One region of the Flavonifractor sp. HCP28S3_F3 genome, then DNA from elsewhere that is predicted to be linked to it. Evidence: riboswitches for the same ligand, from Rfam matches in the RefSeq annotation. Region 1 holds a riboswitch; each other region holds the start of a gene.
What was found. Region 1 has a riboswitch for cobalamin ahead of ACTNB1_RS03395 (polysaccharide deacetylase family protein). Riboswitches for the same ligand answer to the same signal wherever they lie in the genome.

Region 1 (3,232 bases):
TCCTCACCCACGGGGCCCATCTGCTCGGCCAGCTCGGCCTCGCCCTCGGCGGTGAAGCCGGTGAGCTTGTCGTAGTCGATAGTGCCGGTCTCGGAGGCGGCGGTCTCCACCAGCATCCAGGCAAAGGTCAATACGCCGTCGGCGGCGGCCACCTCATTGGCGTGGACGTTGGAGTAGAGCACAGGCACCTGGTAGTCTCCCAGAGAGCCGTCCTCAATCTTTTGGATGAGGGCAGTGGGATCACTCTCAGCCTCAGCCTTGATCTGCTGCCACTTGTCCACCGCAGCCTTGCTCTTGGCCACGATCAGGTAGGGCATGTCCAGGCTCTCCATGCCGTTGTCGCCCTGGCTCTTGCCCATGGAGAACTTCTCCACATAGAGGTCGGTGTTCTCCTTGGCGAAGGACACGATCTCGTCAATCTGGGCATAGATCTCAGACATGGTGTGGAAGTTGTCGTAGGGAGCCACCTTCAGGTCCACGGAGCCTACGGTCTTTCCATCCACTGCGGCGGTCAGGTCAAAATAGCCGCATACGTCCAGGTAGTAGCCGCCATTGACATGGGGCACGCTGAGATCGTCGCCGAAGTAGCAGCTGTTGTCAAAGGTGACGGTCAGATAGACCTGGCCGTCCACAGTCTCGGCGCCCGACACGATGTTGCTGAAGAAGGAGGTCTCCCCGTCGGCACACAGCCAGCCGCTCAGGGGGCCGCCCTGGGACTGGTTGGGGAACAGGGTTTCATCCACATATTCCTGGTCGGAATCCCGGACCAGAGACCATACCGCAGTCTCAGCGGCAGCCTTGGCCTCCGCCTCGGTCATATCCACCGGGATACTGGCCTTAAAGGTCCGCTCGCTGGTGAGGGAGATCATGTTGTCTCCGCTGTCGTCACTGGTGTTGACGAACTCGGCGGCAGGTGCGGACGGCTCGGCAGCGGATGCCGGGAACACGCACAGGGACAGCAGGAGGGCGCATACCATCACCAGAGACAGCGCCTTCCCAAGGGGCTTGTGTTGCTTCATGCTGATCACCATTCTCTTTCCTTCCGGTTTGGAGTGAATAATATTCGTGCACACCGGATATTATTGAGAAATGATACCACCATCCCTTGGTCAGGTCAAGAATAAAAATACATAAATTTCGCATATATGCAGAATATATATTTATGCGCATCCTGCCAAAAGGCCGCTGCCTCAGTGCTTACGCACGGAAGTAGCGGCCTTTTTCTGCATATTTAGCAGGGACACTGGCGTCCAGTGTGATCGATTATATAATCGGTATTATAGGTACCCGGCAGAATAAGTTGGGAGATGGGCACAAAAGTATAACCTTCCTGGAGCAGGGTCTCAATGATACCGGGCAGGGCCTCCGGGGTGTGGAGGGCAGCGTTGTGAAACAGGACAATAGAACCAGGCTGTACTTTGCTCACCACCCGCTGGGTAATATCCGCCGCCGAAAGGTCCTTCCAGTCCAGACTGTCCACGTCCCACTGGATGGGCTCCATGTCCATGGAGCGTATGGCGGAGACCACATGGTCGTCATACTCTCCATAGGGCGGCCGAACCAGGGTGGGACGTACTCCTGTAACCGCCTCTATCTTATCATTGCACGCATTGATATCCGCAACGATCTCCGTGCTGCTCAGCTGGGACATGTGGGCATGGGTATCCGAGTGATTCATCACCTCATGCCCCGCATCAGCCAGAGCTTTTACCGATTCCGGATATTTGTCCACCCAGGCACCCACCACGAAAAAGGTAGCCTTCACATCATACTGTCCCAGAATGTCAATGAGCTGCTGGGTGTCCTCGTTCCCCCAGGCGGCATCAAAAGAAATGGATATCATCTTCTGATCCCTCTGGACACAATAGATGGGCAGCTGGCGTTTGGTTGCCGCCGCGCTCACTGCGTAGGGATAATTCACCACATAGAACATCAGTGCAGCAGCCAGGACACAGGCCAGGATGGTCAGCGGCTTTTTCCGGAGCAATAAGATCTTTCCCATCATAACAAAACCCTCCTTTGTGCCAGTTTATGTTGAGGCTCACCCGAACAGAAGGGGGCAATTGAAAACGGGAACGGCTGCCTTCATCGGCATCCGTTCCCGTCTTCACGAGGGTTGGAAAATGAACGGGCTTCCCGCGCACATACGCCTGTGTGAGGAGTTCCGCTTTGGGTAAAGAAAAAGGCTGCACCCAAAAAGGGTGCAGCCCTCTGACCATCGGATTCCGATGGCTGTGCGCACCCCCTCTGGACCGGAGAGGATTCCTGTGCGTCATATGCAGGCAGGTATTCTGACTCAGGCATTCAGCGCGGCTCTCGCCTTCCCGGAGCTTGCTCCAGTGACATATGAGAGCCGCTCTGCCAATACAGCAACGGCATTGTGCGGGATTCTCACCCGCTTCCCTTTTCTGTGCGCCTTCAAGCGCACCTGCATACCCATATGATTTACTTTTTCTCCGGCACGCCCTGAAGGGTGGCCGGAACGAGGAGATTAGTCTGCCATCTCCTGCCAGTTGGCAGGATAGACAAAATAGGCGTACCGGGTCTTATCCGGGGTCTGGAAGTGGATGTGGCTTCCCTTGGGAATGTAGATGATGTCGCCGGGGCCGCCGGAGATCACACGACCGTCGATCTCAATCTCCAGAGTGCCGTCGATGACCATATCGTACTCGTCATAGGTCAGCGTCCACTCGAAGCTGGTGTGGTCCAGCTCCATAATGCCGCAGCCCATGCGGGGGGCCTCCTCCAGGGTGACTACGTCCTTGAGCTTGACACCCTCCTGCTCGAAGGGCTCGCACTTGACGGTGCTGGTCTTGATGCCGATGATACCGCTGGGGTCCACCTCTTTGACAAAGCCAGGACCAGCCTTGCCGGCGGCCTCCTCCAGCACCTTGCTGACGATCTCGCGAATCAGTGCTTCACTAACATTCATAATATGCTCCTGTTTCTGTTAAGCCTCAACCTTAGTGGATTCAATCTTGCCCAGCAGCTTGGGTGCCAGAGCGTTGGCAACGATCAGGGCGGTAATACCACCCACCAGCTTACCCAGGATCACGGGAGTAACCATGGACTGGTTGACACCGGCGGTGAAGCCCAGGTGGTCGCCGAACACGAAGGCAGCGGACACAGCAAAGGCCACGTTGAGCAGCTTGCCCTTGGGGTTCATATCGCCCATGATGTTGAACATGGCGATGTTATTGGCCAGGGTGGCCACCATGCCGGCGGAGCCGTT
Region 2 (3,232 bases), 150 kb from region 1:
ACCACGTATTCGATACCGACTTTGCCGCCGACCTGACCATCCTGGAGGAGGGCACCGAACTGCTCCAGCGGCTGAAGTCTGCCCTCACCGGCGGGGATGCGGTGCTGCCTATGCTCACCTCCTGCTCCCCCGGCTGGATCAAGCACATCGAGCACGCCTTCCCCAATGAGCTGGACCACCTGTCCACCTGCAAGTCCCCCCACACCATGATGGGGGCCCTGGTGAAGTCCTTCTACGCGGAAAAGGTGGGCATCGACCCGGCTGACATCTACATGATCTCCGTCATGCCCTGCACCGCCAAGAAGTACGAGATCCAGCGTCCGGAGATGGAGGTGGTGGGCCGCCGGGACGTGGACGCGGTGCTCACCACCCGGGAGCTGGCCCGGATGATTAAATCCGCCGGCATCGACTTTGTTAACCTGCCCGACGAGAAGTTTGACGATCCCCTGGGCCTGTGCTCCGGCGCTGCCGACATTTTCGGCGTCACCGGCGGCGTGATGGAGGCCGCCCTGCGCACCGTGTACGAGCTGACCACCGGTCGGGAGCTGCCCTTCGACGGCCTCCACGTGGCCCCCATTGTGGGCCTGGAGCTGGTAAAGGAGGCGGCAGTGACCTTTGAGAACGTGCTGCCCGAGTACTCCTTCCTGGAGGGCGTCACCGCCCGCATTGCGGTCACTTCCAGCCTGAAGGGGGCGGACATCCTCATGCGGGACGTAGCGGCAGGCACCTCCCCCTACCACTTTATCGAGGTCATGGGCTGTCCCGGCGGCTGTATTAACGGCGGTGGCCAGCCCCGGAACCGGGAGGAGGGCTACCGGGAGAAGCGGATGCGGGCCCTGTACAGCGAGGACGAGTCCAAGACCCTCCGTAAGAGCCACGAGAACCCCGATCTGCTGAAGCTGTATGAGGAGTACCTGGGCCAGCCCTGCGGTCACAGGTCCCATGAGCTGCTCCACACCACCTATACCCCCAGAGGACTGTATAACGAACTGGTCAAGTGACTGGAACAGAAGCGGGCGGACGCCAAGGCGCCCGCCCGCTTCCGGCATACATATGTGCTCGGTGCTCGTGGGCCTTGACAAGCACCAGTCCCATCCCTTAGAATGGATTTAAAGATAAAACAGCCCTCCAAGTGCCCAGTTCTGCTGGGTGAAAAGGGAATCGGGTGTAAATCCCGAGCGATCCGGTCACTGTAAACGGGGAGCGAGCCGCAGCACCGCCATTGTCCCGCCCACGGGACGAGAAGGCGCGGCAAGCGTGGAGCCGTGAGCCAGGAAACCTGCTTGGAACGGGCGGATGGGAATCTTCCGCAGAAAGAGGCCTGTCCAGCGTTGTCGCGCTTTGACAGCCTGGCAGTCCGCTTTCTCCGGAAAGCGGACTTTTTTATTGCCCCGGCGGGCATACGGACGAAAGGAGGAGCACACCATGCAAAAAAAGACACAGCGGCATCCCTTCCGCGACTGGGCAAAGCGGCCTCAGCCGAGAACTGCTCGCCCGTCTCAGCCGGTGCTTCCCCTAACGCCGGAGCAGCAGGCTCAGCTGGCGGTGCTGGAGGCTCTGCGCACCCGACTGGGACGCATGCCGCTGCGGGAGGAGCTGCCCCCCTATCTGCGCATGGGATTGGCCGCCTCCTTTGGCTCTCTGGGCAGCGCCTTCCGGCAGGCAGACCGTATTTCCCCATCCCGCTCGGTCACACCGGAAGCAAAGTCCTGAAGGCACGTTGATACAAAAAACCTGCCGCAGATGATCTGCGGCAGGTTTTTTACGTGTATTATGTCAGCGTTCAGCGTCTTACCACTGAGTCAGTTCCAGATACAGGTCCTTGTACTGTCTGGCCGACCGCTCCCAGGAGACGTCCTTCGCCATATCCCGCTGGACCACCTCGTCCCAGTGATAGCGGTTGTTGAAGTAGAGGGTCTTGGCCCGGTTGATGGCGCCCAGCAGCAGGCCCGCGTCATACCGGTCAAAGGTAAAGCCGTTGCCCTCGCCGTTGAACTCGTTGTAGGGCTCCACGGTGTCCTTCAGTCCGCCGGTCTCCCGGACAATGGGCAGGGTGCCGTAGTGCATGGCGTTGAGCTGGGTCAGTCCGCAGGGCTCAAAGCGGGAGGGCACCAGCAGGGCGTCAGCACCGGCGTAGATGCGGTGAGCTCTCCCCTCGTCATACTGAATGCAGGCGCTGAAGGTACCCTTGTAGGCTCCCTCGTAGCCCCGGAAGGCGTCCTCGTACTGCTTGTCACCGGTACCCAGAACCACCACCTGTGTGTTGCCGTCCAGCACCTGGGGAATGATGGCGTTGACCAGGTCCAGCCCCTTCTGATTGGTAAGACGGGAGATCAGGCCAATGACAAACTTACCAGTATCCTGCTCCAGGCCCAGTTCCTTCTGGAGAGCCAGCTTGTTGGCCATCTTGTGGTCCAGCACGTTGCCCAGGCCGTAGTTTTCCGCCAGGGCGGGATCGGTCTCCGGGTTCCACATGTCGTAGTCAATGCCGTTGACGATGCCCCGAAGCTTGCCGCTGTGATAGCGCAGGTGGTCCTCCAGCCGCTCGCCATATTCGCTGGTCTGGATCTCCCAGGCGTAGGTACCGCTGACGGTAGTGATGCGGTCGGCGTAGGCCAGGCCGCCCTTGAGCATGTTGGCCTCCACCCAGTCCTGCTTCAGAGCGCCCATGCCGAACGCCTCGTCAGGCAGGCCGGACCAGTACTGGATGGTGGGGATGTTGTACACACCCTGGAAGCGGAGGTTGTGGATGGTGATGACCGACTTGGCGCGGCCAACCGGGGAATCCTTGAACAGGGTGCGCAGATACACCGGCACCAGAGCGGCCTGCCAGTCGTGGCAGTGGACCACGTCGGGAATCCAGTTCATATAGTTCAGGGCAGCCAGAGCGGCCTTGCTAAAGAAGCAGTACTTGGGGATGTCGTCCACCAGATTGGTGTAGGGGTTGCCCCAGGAGAAGAACTCCTCATTGTCGATGAAGTCGTACACGACGCCGTCCCAGATGTACTCCATGATCCCCACGTAGTAATTGCGTCCGGTCTTGCCCAGGTCCATGTAGAACTCGCCCCGGTAGACCATTTTGTTCTGATACTCCTGAGGGATGCAGGCATAGCGGGGCAGAATCACCCGGACGTCACAGTTCAGCCGGGCCAGCTCCCGGGGCAGAGCGTACATTACATCCCCCAGGCCTCCCGTCTTGACAAAGGGATGACACTCCGAACCGATGAATGCC
Region 3 (3,232 bases), on a different contig from region 1:
GTCGGCGGAGAAGAGCTGGTCGTCCGGGTCCTGGAACACGATGCCCACCCGCCGGCGCAGGGCGGTCAGCCCCTTCCGGTCGTAGCGCACTGGCTGCCCGTCCAGCAGCACCTGCCCGCTCTTGGGGGTGAACACCCCGTTGAGGTTGAGGAACAGAGTGGATTTTCCCGCCCCGTTGGCCCCCAAAATGCCGGTGATGCTCCCCCGCTGTGCGGACAGCGTAATATGGTCCAGAGCGGTGGTTCCGTCCTCATAGGCGTAACACAGCTCTCTTGTTTCGATCGCGGGATTCATCCTACCGCCATCCTTTCCAAACATAGCACGAGCAGTTGTCCTCCAACTACCCCCACCGTCACCGGGATCAGCCACAGGCCGGGCGTATAGTCTCCGGCCAGGGTGGTGAGACTGCCGGCATACCCCCTTGACTCCAGGGCGGTATAAATGCTCTGGGCCTTGCGCCAGGCCCGGAGAAAGACCATGGAGGACAGCTCACCCAGGGAACGCACCGACCGGCGGAAGCCCTGATAGCCCAGACGGGATTCCTGGGCCAGACGGATGTTGGACGCCGTCTCCGCCAGCACGAAAATGAAGCGGTAAATGAGCTCCATCAGCTCCACCAGCAGCCGGGGCACGTGGAGCTTCTCCAGCGCCATGGTCAGGTCTGTGACCGGAGTGTTGAGGGACAAGAAGTACATGCACCCCACAGCGCCCATGGCTTTGCAGAACAACCGGGCTCCCTGGTACAGGTCTCCGGCGGTAAAGCCCCACAGCCGCTCTCCCACCGGGATGGCGGCCACGACCACCGTTCCCGCCGGGTAGCTGTGGATCAAAATCGTGATCCCGCCGATCACCAGGAAGGCCAGAGGCACCTTCAGGAAGTGGAGGTAGACCCTGACCGGCAGGCCTCCCAGGGCGGTAATGAGGATCCCCATCACCACCACCGTGGTCAGGCCCACCCACACGCTGTCGCAGCACAGGCACACCACCAGAGCCACCGCCGCCAGCGCCAGCTTGGGCAGGGGGGAAACCCGGCGCAGCCGGGACTGATAGGCGTAGCGGTCGGTGCCCATGGTCACTTCTCTCCCTTATTTTTATCGGATTTGGTTAACCGGCCCAGTACAAAGCCCACAACGCCCGCGCCGATGGCGGCCTGGAGTGCAAAGAGGAGGGACTCTACTTCGCCGCTGGCGGGCTCCAGAATGGGCTCGAACCAGGGCTCATAATCGGGATTCAGCTCTGTAATGGCCTCCTCGGCCGCGCCGTCGGCCCCGCCGAACTCGGCGTTGGGCAGCAGCCACAGGGGCACAGCGGCCAGGGCAATCACCAGAAGAATAAGGATCAAATTTTTCTGCCAAACTTTCATGTCCGTTCCCTCCTCACAGCACCCGCAGCTCCTGGAGCTGGGCCTTGCTGTACTTTTCCAGCACGTTGAAGATCACCACGGTGAGCAGACCCTCGGCGATGGCCAGAGGTATCTGCGTGACGGCGAAGATGGTAAGGAACTTCACCATACCGCCGTTTACGATCCCCAGTTGGAGGGAGGTAATCACGTAAGTAAACAGATCTCCCAGGGCGGCAGCGGCAAACACCGCCACGGCGGCGGGGGCATTGACCTTGCGCAGCAGCTTGTAGACCACCCAGGACAGGATGGGCCCGGCAATGGCCATGGAGAAGGTGTTGGCCCCCAGGGTGGTGAGGCCGCCATGTGCCAGCAGCAGGGCCTGGAACAGCAGAACGATAAGGCCCAGCACCGCCATAGTCAGGGGCCCAAACAGGATGGCGCCCAGGCCCACGCCGGTGGGGTGGGAGCAGGAGCCGTTGAAGGAGGGGATTTTCAGCGCGGACAGCACAAAGGCGAACGCTCCGCACATGGCCAGCAGGATCTTGGCCCGGGGTGCCTGTTCAATCCGTCTCTTAATGGAGAAGAAGCCCGCCACCACGAAGGGAATACACACCGCGCCCCACAGCAGGCACCAGTTTACCGGCAGGTAGCCCTCGGCGATATGCATGGCCCCGGCATTTACGGTGAACATCCCCGCCAATGCCGCCAGCATCCCCACCGTGAGGAGCATCTGATTTCGTTTGGATCGTCTCATAATCATTCATCCTTTCCTATCACTCGTAGGTATTTGGATCTCCGGACCGGGCAAGGTCTTCCGGCTCGAGCCTCTCTGCCGCCGCGCGTCTTCCCAGGTCTCCCCAGTGACATGGTGCCCGACGGCTCTTCTCTTACGGCAGCGGGACTGCGCGGGAATTGCACCCGACTTCCCTTTTCCCGGCCCCATCTATCTCAACAGGCTTATGCCTGGACCTGTCTGGCGTGCTCCACGAACATAGCCCGTACCCGTGGATATTCGCCCAAACCGGTGAGGACACAGCTGGTCTGATAGCCCATGCCCTCCAGAATGTTTTTCCAGGAGTCAGGCTCATCGCCGGCCAGGTCGTTTTTGGCGTGGTCACCGGCCACTGTCATGAGGGGCCGCAGCTCCACCTCTTTTACCTGGGGGCGCTCCTTCAGCCGCCGGAGGACAGCGTCAAAGTTGGGGTAACCCTCCACGGTGCCTACAATGACGTCGCTCCGACCCAGGTCGTGGAATGCATACTCCATCAGAGCATAGGCGGAATTGGCCTGATGCTCCGAGCCGTGGCCCATGTAGACTACCGCCCGTTCCTCGCTCCTGGGCGGCAGGATCTCCATCAGGGCGCGCCCCAGATCCAGGTAGTCCTCCGCTGCCGTCAGCAGGGGCACCCCCACCGTCAGCTTGTCAAACCGGCCCCGGAACTGCTCCGCCTGATCGGCCAGCTTATGGTACTCCTCCCCGTTCATCACGTGGGTGGGCTGGATCAGGATATCGGTATATCCCTCTCCGGCCAGCCGCTCCAAGGCGGTGGGCACGTCGTCGATCTCCACACCCCGCTCCCGTTTCCAGCGGCGCAGAATCATGCCGCTGGTAAAGGCCCGTCGGAGGGTACGCTCCGGAAAGGCGGCGGCCAGGTCCCGCTCGATGGCCGCGATATTTTTCTCTAAGGTATCGGCATAGCTGGTGCCGAAGGACACCGCCAGCAGGGCTTTTCCTTCCATGGTACTTCCTCCTGTGTTCATTCCCGGGCGTTGTTGCTGGCCTGGTAGAGCAGGGCGTTGCAGATAGCGGCGGCGATATTGCTGCCACCCTTGCGGCCCCGGGCCACAATGTGGGGGGTGTCCATGGTGAGGAGCAGTTCCTTGCTCTCC
Region 4 (3,232 bases), on a different contig from region 1:
ATAAGCTCCGTTTTCCCCGGCGGCCATTTCCTGGCCATCCAGCGTCACGGTAATTGTATAATCCTCCGCACCGTCAACCTGAAAGCTCAAGGTGCCCCACTGGCTCTCGTCGTGTTCCAGGATGATGGAGCCCACCTGGATTTCCGCACTGCTGTTGGCCTGAGCTTCGGAAATGGTAAGCTCTCCGTTCTGGGTCGTATAGCCCTCACAGCTGACCGTGTAGGTGTAGCTGCCGGCGGCCAGGGAGGCGGTTCGCCTCTCCCCCTGGTTGGAGGAATACACGACGGTGTCACCACTGCGGATGGTCAGCTCCGCCGCGGACGGTGCAATGGTAAACACAGTGGAAGCGGTAGAGATCTGCCAGGACAGAACCGGATACTCCCCGGCCTTGACCCGGAAGCCCTCGCCCAACGCGGCGGCAAAATCCGCACCCTTCATCTCCTCCGATATTTTAGCGGCAGCCGTCTGGTTGTTGCCGTTGGTACCGGTGGTGCAGCTGGAGTCCAGATAATAGCAGTTTTCCGCTGTGGAATTGTACATCCATCCGGCAATAGCACCAAAATTGGTGGCCTTTTCCTGCACAGTAATGGCGCCGGTGCTATAACAGTTGTTCAGGCTGCTGCCGCGACCGTAATCATCTCCTGCGTAGCCGACGATACCGCCCAGGTTTGCACCGGAACGGTTCCGTTGACTGGAAATCTCACCCTGGTTATAGCAGTTGGTAATGGCAGTGGCCTTGGTTTGACCGGCAATGCCGCCAGCGTACTGGTCAGTTCCGCTGAGCGCCACACTTCCGGTATTGCCGCAGCCGGTGATACTGCCGCCGGTACACTGTCCTGCGATGCCGCCCGCATACTTGCTGCCGGCGGTGATGGACGCCGTATTCAAACAGTTTTCAATCGTACCGGAGCTGAGGCCCGCGATGCCGCCCACCTGACTGGTACCGCTGACCGAACCGTCAGTGATGATATTGCGGACGGTCGCGCCGGAGGACAGCTCGGAAAAGAGCCCCAGCTTGCTGTCGCCGGAAATGGTGAGGGTTACCTTGTGCCCTCCACCGTCAAAGCTGCCGCTGAAAGGCTGCCCGTAGGGGGAAGACACTGTAATATCATCTGTCAAAACGTAGTTTCCATCCGGCTCCATGGCGGCAAACTCACCGACGCTGGACACCGGCTGTGCCGTTTCTGCGGCCAGTGCCGCCGACGGCAGAAGTCCGAGGGTCAGGCACAGCACCAGAAAAAACGAAAGAATCCTTTTTTTCACAAAGCTCCACTCCTTCAAACCATTTTTATAAAAACTGTTTTCAAAAAACAGGGCTTTTGGAACGGGGCCGTACCTGACAAAAAAGGAGCGGACAATTCTGTCCGCTCCTGTGTCGTCACTGCGTGAAAGCGACAGCACAAACGTGCTGCCGCATAAGGCATTTTTTGTCAGAGCAGCCCCGGAGATCCGGGGGTAAGCTCTTAGTAGGTCTTCTGACTGATGTGTCCAGGCGGAGCTATGCCCGCCAACGCAAATCCGCCGCCTTCCCAGCTAAGCCATTACAGCCGCCAGTGACCTGCTTTCGCAGAAAACGGATTTGCTCCACAATCACAGCTATAGAATCGCCCCTTTGCCGCCGTTTTCACGGACGGGTCACGGACGAAACATGTCCAGGATTCTCACCTGATTCCCTTGTTCAGAAACAAGGATGCGTGTCCAGCTCATAGGAGCCGGGTCGCGCATTTGCCACAAAAGCCGGATTTCATATTTAATTTTCCTTGTTGCTTTTGCATTATAGCACAAGCCGTATCAAAATGCTATTCTGTTTTTGCTATTTTTTAAATTTCTTCAGAAAGGAGCCCTTGGAGCCCTGTTTCTAAACAAATTAAAGAGCATTTGACAACCTGCACAAGGCGTGCTATGCTATATTTAAATCCATTCTTGGTTCCAGGCCCGGCGTTTGCCGCCGGTTTGAAAATTTCATATCACTGTATCTATTGCATGGTGTGGCTGTTTGCTGTAACGATCCTGCCGACAAGGATCAGGCAGCAGCTAAAACGAATGGGATATCCAAGTCCCGCGCGACCGGCACTGTGTACGTGAGGCCATTCCGAAGCGGCGTATGCCGTCTGGACGAAAGTCCGCCATTGCGGGGGAAGACCCTGTGAGAAGGTAGGAAATGGACGCAGAGAGCCAAGCTCTCATAACGTAAGTCAGGAGACTTGCACCATGGCAGGATGCAGGGGGAAACAGCGGGCGTGTCCTCCGTTGTGTACGTTGCTTTGCTCGCTGGCCTTCTTGTTAGGGCCAGCGTGTTTTTGTCAGAAGGAGGTGCCGCCCGGGCACCTCCTTTTTCTGTTTCACCGCCGGTCAGTATATCATGAGTGATGTATCAGTCAGTAAAATGAAAGGAGAAGCGGTATGGAATCATCGACGTCCGAAAAGCACTTTCAGTTCTTTTCCAACAGCAAATGCGAATACTTCCCCTGCCATTCCACCAATGACCCGGAAAACTTTAACTGCCTGTTCTGCTACTGCCCGCTGTATGCACTGGGAGATAAATGCGGCGGAAACTTCACCTATATTGCTGGGGGGATTAAGGATTGCAGCGGCTGCTTGATTCCCCATCGCAGGGAGGGCTATGACTATATCATCGGCAAGTATGGCGAGATCAAAAAACTGGCGCAAAAAACCAACTGACAGGAGGCAAGCGTTATGATAAGTCGAACCTGGTTTGAAAATCCGGATCATGTGGTATACGCCGTAAAGGATGAGGTAATCCCCCGGCTCTCCCGGGAGCTGGGAATCAGCGATCTGGCCCAGCGGATTGAGGATTTCAGCAAGGCTCCCACTCAGGAGGGGGAAAACATCAAGGGTCTCAAACGCACCACTCTGAAGCTGATGGTTCCTAACCTGGTTTTCGGGGAGCCCATCGAAATGGGAGAAAATGTATGGATCTATATGGGCGAGCTCTGTCCGGCCTATTGTCTGTACACGCCCTGGGAAAAATAGAAAAAGCACATGGCCTGTACCCGACGCAGGGACAGGCCATGTGCTTTTCTGCATGTCCGAATACCGTTAAGATACCTGCTCCCAACGCTTGAGGGAGGCCATCATATATGAGGCTACGTCCATATCATAAACTTCATGGAGAAACTCTCTTGTTAGAAGCATATTGGCAGGCCCCATCCCTGCCACAGAACCATTTTTCAAAAACAAAAGCTGCTCGGAGAGCATCAGGGAGAGGTTG

Region 2: another riboswitch for cobalamin. It lies ahead of ACTNB1_RS02725 (hypothetical protein); the one in region 1 lies ahead of ACTNB1_RS03395 (polysaccharide deacetylase family protein).
Region 3: another riboswitch for cobalamin. It lies ahead of ACTNB1_RS04120 (energy-coupling factor ABC transporter permease); the one in region 1 lies ahead of ACTNB1_RS03395 (polysaccharide deacetylase family protein).
Region 4: another riboswitch for cobalamin. It lies ahead of ACTNB1_RS09420 (S-layer homology domain-containing protein); the one in region 1 lies ahead of ACTNB1_RS03395 (polysaccharide deacetylase family protein).

Annotation. Positions count from the first base shown of each region.
Region 1 covers NZ_JBQHUF010000002.1:165,994-169,225, reverse strand. The annotation lists gene ACTNB1_RS03400 (S-layer homology domain-containing protein) at 1-1,019, opposite strand, end outside; gene ACTNB1_RS03395 (polysaccharide deacetylase family protein) at 1,232-2,005, opposite strand; cobalamin riboswitch at 2,265-2,447, opposite strand; gene ACTNB1_RS03390 (cupin domain-containing protein) at 2,492-2,932, opposite strand; gene ACTNB1_RS03385 (ethanolamine utilization protein EutH) at 2,951-3,232, opposite strand, start outside.
Region 2 covers NZ_JBQHUF010000002.1:14,248-17,479, reverse strand. The annotation lists gene ACTNB1_RS02730 (NADH-dependent [FeFe] hydrogenase, group A6) at 1-1,001, shown strand, start outside; cobalamin riboswitch at 1,116-1,301, shown strand; gene ACTNB1_RS02725 (hypothetical protein) at 1,426-1,713, shown strand; gene ACTNB1_RS02720 (glycogen synthase) at 1,792-3,232, opposite strand, start outside.
Region 3 covers NZ_JBQHUF010000003.1:29,224-32,455, reverse strand. The annotation lists gene ACTNB1_RS04135 (ATP-binding cassette domain-containing protein) at 1-294, opposite strand, end outside; gene cbiQ (cobalt ECF transporter T component CbiQ) at 291-1,070, opposite strand; gene ACTNB1_RS04125 (energy-coupling factor ABC transporter substrate-binding protein) at 1,073-1,363, opposite strand; gene ACTNB1_RS04120 (energy-coupling factor ABC transporter permease) at 1,377-2,096, opposite strand; cobalamin riboswitch at 2,130-2,323, opposite strand; gene ACTNB1_RS04115 (sirohydrochlorin cobaltochelatase) at 2,300-3,082, opposite strand; gene ACTNB1_RS04110 (precorrin-8X methylmutase) at 3,100-3,232, opposite strand, start outside.
Region 4 covers NZ_JBQHUF010000009.1:57,604-60,835, forward strand. The annotation lists gene ACTNB1_RS09420 (S-layer homology domain-containing protein) at 1-1,263, opposite strand, end outside; cobalamin riboswitch at 1,452-1,712, opposite strand; gene ACTNB1_RS09425 (cysteine-rich small domain-containing protein) at 2,404-2,682, shown strand; gene ACTNB1_RS09430 (hypothetical protein) at 2,698-2,994, shown strand; gene ACTNB1_RS09435 (ABC transporter ATP-binding protein) at 3,061-3,232, opposite strand, start outside.